DNA from 2 places in the Microbacterium sp. 1262 genome. Region 1 is predicted to be linked to the other one. Evidence: predicted binding sites of a transcription regulator. Region 1 holds the regulator's gene; the other holds the start of a gene.
The links. The regulator LexA, encoded in region 1, represses DNA repair genes until DNA is damaged. The targets are predictions, from matches to a motif close to TCGAACANNTGTTCGA.

Region 1 (2,457 bases):
ATGGAGGTTCCAGCGCCCCCTCGGCTCGTCGAGCAGCAACAGCTGGCCGTCCGATGCCCATTCCGGCTGCAGCGCGGCCGTGCTGCCGCCGGCCACCTCGCGGACACGATCCGGGGCGTCGAGCTCGATGACACGGATGCGGGTGCGGTCCCAGGGCATGTCCGGGTGATCCCACGCCACCCACGCGAGCTGTGATCCGTCGGGTGACAGTGCCGGCTGAGCCACGAAGTCGCTGCCCCCGGCGAGCTCCGTCACTCCCGCTTCGTCGCCGCTCGCGGCGTTCTCATCGCTGCTCGCGCCGTCGATCCGCACGATGTGTCGTTCGGGAGTGCGCCCCGGGTGCTCGCGCTCGCGCACCGCGAGAAGCGCGCCGTGCTGCCAGCGGAGACCGCCGTAGTGGGTGCCGCTCTCCTCTGGGGTGAGCGCCTCGGGCTCGCCGCCCGGGCGGAGGCGTCGAATGCGCTGGTCCGACTTGTCGACGAAGAACAGCTCGCCGTCGTCGGACGCCGTCCAGGCGCCGCCGCCATACTCGTGCACACGCGATCGCGCGTTCCCGGGCGCGGGGAGGACGACCTCCACAGAATCGTCGCGGCGGCGGCGCATGACGGCGACGCGACCGGCCTCATCGGGAAGGGATTCGCCCCACCAGATCTCATCCCCGACGAAGCGCGCGCCGTCGAGGCGCAACGAGGACGCGCTGGCCCACGAGGCGGTCAGGGGGGAGGGCCAAGAACCGTACGGGAGTTGCTGCTGCGACATACCGCCACGCTACGCGAGCGGATCCGGGTCGTGCCGGACGACGGGAGGGGATGCCGCCGAGTCGCGGCATCCCCTCCCGCAGTTCCGTCGGTGCGGCGAGGTCAGACCGTGCGGAGGACGGCGACGACCTTGCCGAGGATGGTGGCGTCATCGCCGAGGATCGGCTCGAACGCCGAGTTGCGGGGGAGGAGCCAGGTGTGGCCGTCGCGCTGACGGAGCGTCTTGACGGTGGCCTCGCCGTCGAGCATGGCCGCGACGATCTCGCCGTTGTCGGCGGTCGCCTGTGCCCGCACGACGACCCAGTCGCCGTCGCAGATGGCGGCGTCGATCATGGAGTCGCCGACGACCTTGAGCATGAACAGCTCGCCCTTGCCGACGAGCTGACGCGGCAGGGGGAAGATCTCCTCGACCTGCTGGTCGGCGGTGATCGGGACGCCCGCCGCGATGCGGCCCACGAGCGGCACGAGGGCGGCGTCGCCGAGGGCGGGCGCGGCGTCGGCGGGGTTCTCGCCGGCCGTGCCGGGGAGGTCGATGAGGACCTCCATCGCGCGGGTCTTGCCGGGGTCGCGGCGGAGGTATCCGCTCAGCTCGAGCTGGTTCAGCTGGTGGGTGACGCTCGACAGCGACTTGAGGCCGACGGCGTCGCCGATCTCGCGCATGCTCGGCGGGTAGCCGTTGCGGGCGATCGCGTGCTGGATCACCTCGAGGATCGCGAGCTGCTTATCGCTCAGATTCTTGCGTCGTCGCGTCTGCGGCTTCTCGCTCATACCGCCGGTCTCCTGTCGTCGCGCCCCGTCCCCGACCCGATGTCGGAGGTTCGTGGTGGGCTCTCGCTGTCGAAAAGGTAGCCCGATCCGACAGCGACATCACGGAACGCTCCGCGTGTCTCTTCGATCGGTCTCCGATTTCGGTGGGTGGTTGACACCACACAATATCGAAGATACGTTCGGAACCGAAGTTCGCACCCGTCTCTCCCGGCCGAGAGGCGGGAGCGAATCTTCCTACCGCTCCCGAGGAGATGTCATGACCACGATCGATGCCCGCTTCGCACCGGCCCCCCGCACCCGTCTGCGCCTGACGCGCCGTGGACGCCGCGTCATCGCAGCGATCGCCGCGCTTCCCGCCGTCGTCGCCGTCACCGCTGCCGTGCTCTCCGGCGGGGGAGCACTCGCGTCCAACGAGGCGGGCGCGCCCGAGGGGTCGTTCACGACGGTGACCGTCATGTCGGGCGAATCGCTCTGGTCGATCGCTGAAGAGGTGGCGCCGGCCGCCGACCCCCGTGACGTTGTCGACGCCATCATCCGGCTGAACGCCCTCGGCTCTGGTCAGCTCGAGGCAGGCCAGACACTCGCCATCCCCGCCGAGTACGACGCCGCGAGCTGAAGCCCGCCGTCTTCGGCGCAGAAGCTGGGGTGCGGCCACGCCGGACTCGGACGCGGCCTAGCATGGGTGGGATGAGCCCGAGTCTGGATGATCTGCCCCTCAGAGACGATCTGCGAGGCCTCACCCCGTACGGCGCCCCGCAGGCGCCGCTTCCGGTCGCGCTGAACGTCAACGAGAACACGCATCCCGTTCCCGAAGAGGTCGCAGACGACATCCTGGATGCCGTCGCCCGTGCCCTGCGCGACGTCAACCGCTATCCCGACCGCGAGTTCACGCACCTCCGCGAGTCCTTCGCCGAGTACCTCGGTCACGGCC
Region 2 (2,457 bases), 930 kb from region 1:
AGCGAAGGGCGCGGCGCCGGGCGCCGATCAGCAGGTCGAGCACGAGGAAGATCGGGCCGATCAGGTGCAGCACCTCGTTCGACCACGGCACCGGCTCGGATCCCTGCGGGAGCGTGATCCCGCGCAGGAGTGCGTTGTAGACGACTCCGGTGATGACCATGTACGCCGTGGCGCAGGTGAGCGCGGCGGAGAGCCCGAGCGATGATTCCGGCCCGGCGCGGCCGATCAGTGCGCGGACGCCCGCCGTCACGAGAACCACTGCTGCGATGACGTTCGAGAGGATCGTGAAGAAGCTGAAGAAGTTCGCGAACACGGTCGCGACGTCGCCGCCGGACTCGGCGGTTCGCGTCAGTGACACGGTCAGCTGGGTGATGACGGCGGCGAGGATGACGACGGCCATCGCCAGCCGCAGGAGCGACCACACCGTCGCCTGCCTCGAGCTCTGCACGTGGGCACACTATCGCTCGACTGCCGTACGTGAACGCATGTGGCGGCGGTCCGGGATGTCGCGTCCGGTCACGGATAGCGTCGCGATGCGGCATCCGCGGGCATGGATCGGCGCGTCGACGCGTTGGGTCCGACGGCGACCGCGGCGAAGGCAGCACGCGGCGCGCGAGAGGACGAACCCGATGACCATCACCACCCCTCCTGTTCTGGGCGGCCCCGACGTCCGCGATAACGCCGCATGGCATTCGCTGACCGGGGCGCACGCGCACCTCGCCATCGGCGACGACCTCGTCCGCCGGTATCCCGACGACGTGGCCGGCTTCGTGGGCGTGCGCACGTGGGAGGACCCCGCGGTGTGGGACTCGCTCACGACCGTGGTGGGTTCGGGCAATGAGTTCAGCATCAGTACGCCCGACCGTGCGGACGTTGGCGGTAGTGATGGTGCTGGGCCGGTGCTGCCTGACGGGTGGGTGCGCACGTTCGGTGGCGCGGGAGTGCAGCTCGTCGAGACGGATCGCCTGCAGCCGCGACCGGACGACGAGGCGGTCGAGCTGGGGCAGGCGGATGTCGCCGACATGCTCGCGCTCGTCGAACGCAACCGGCCCGGTCCCTTCCGGCCGCGCACCCACCTGCTCGGCCGGTACATCGGCATCCGGCGCGACGGCCGGCTGATCGCGATGGCCGGGGAGCGGCTGCAGCCGGGCGAATGGACCGAGATCAGCGCCGTCGCGACCGACGAGGCGTACCGGCGGCAGGGGCTCGCGTCGCGGCTGGTGCTAGATGTCGCGTTCCACATCCAGCAGCGGGGTGGCCGAGCGATGATGCACGCCGCGGCGTCGAACGTGAACGCGATCGCCGGTTACGAGAAGCTGGGGTTCGAATTGCGGCAGCGGACGAACTTCACGGGCGTGCGCGTGCCCTGACCGGCGGTTCCCGGTCGGCGATTCCTCCCCAGTCGTGCGCTCTGACGAGTTTCGCTCTTCGTATGTTTGTTCGACGTAAATGTCTGACCCCGCTGCCACAATGGGAACATGTCAGCGAACAGGGGTTGCGGCTCGGACGAGATCGAGGTCTCGCCGCACGGCCCCGCGATCGCGGCTTACGGCGAGGCGCTCGCGCTGGTGCATGACGCGGATGTCGCTTCGGTGCGGGCTCTGGCCGAGCTGGGCCGGTCCGCGTTGCGTGAGGCGCGCCGTGACGGAGTGCGTGGGATGGCCTCGGACATGGAGCTGCGGTCGGTCGCGGCTGAAGCTGCGGGGCTGGCCCGGCGGACCGACAGGCGCCTGCAGGCCGACATCGACCATGCGCTGACGATCGTCGACGATTACCCGACCGTCTTCTCGGCGTGGGAGGAGCGGCGGATCACCCGCGACCACGTCGACGCGGTCGTCAAAGCGGGAACCGGGCTGCCCGATGAGGTGCGGGGCGAGTTCGAGGTCGCGGCGATCGCGGTGTGCGAGCGCGACATCGCCACCCGGGTGAAACCGGCCCTGCGTGCCCTCGCGGAGAAGCTGCACGAGCGCACGTTCACCGACCGGCACCGCGAAGCCGCCGCCGGGCGGTGCGTGCGGGTCGCGCACGGGACGGACGGGATGTCGGATGTCATCGCGACCGTCCCGACCGTGATCGCGGTGGGCATGCTCGACCGGCTCACGCAGATGGGGCAGTTGGTGAAGGACGCCCGGGCGGATGCCGCAGGCGCATGCGAGCCGGCCGATACGCGAACGATGGATCAGCTGCGCGCCGACATCCTCGGTGACCTCGTCCTCGGCGGGGCGCCCGTGGTCGACCCGACGTACGGGACGGACCGGGCCGGTGGGCTCGGGGCGATCCGGGCACGCGTGCAGGTGGCGGTCACCGCCGAGACGTTGATGGGGCGTGACGAGAACCCCGCCGAAGCCGTGGGTGCTGGGCTCGTCGATGCTGACACCGTGCGGCAGCTCGCCGGGCAGGTCAGCGAGTGGGACCGGCTCTTCATCGACCCCCTCACCCGCACACCGGTCGAGATCG

Region 2: a site for LexA is predicted at 1,429-1,444, ahead of ABIC53_RS12175 (HNH endonuclease signature motif containing protein). Genes of this name have one in related genera too.

Annotation. Positions count from the first base shown of each region.
Region 1 covers NZ_JBEPKU010000001.1:1,638,296-1,640,752, reverse strand. The annotation lists gene ABIC53_RS07865 (prolyl oligopeptidase family serine peptidase) at 1-759, opposite strand, end outside; gene lexA (transcriptional repressor LexA) at 861-1,526, opposite strand; gene ABIC53_RS07855 (LysM peptidoglycan-binding domain-containing protein) at 1,783-2,142, shown strand; gene ABIC53_RS07850 (histidinol-phosphate transaminase) at 2,214-2,457, shown strand, end outside.
Region 2 covers NZ_JBEPKU010000001.1:2,565,879-2,568,335, reverse strand. The annotation lists gene ABIC53_RS12185 (Pr6Pr family membrane protein) at 1-448, opposite strand, end outside; gene ABIC53_RS12180 (GNAT family N-acetyltransferase) at 630-1,370, shown strand; gene ABIC53_RS12175 (HNH endonuclease signature motif containing protein) at 1,479-2,457, shown strand, end outside.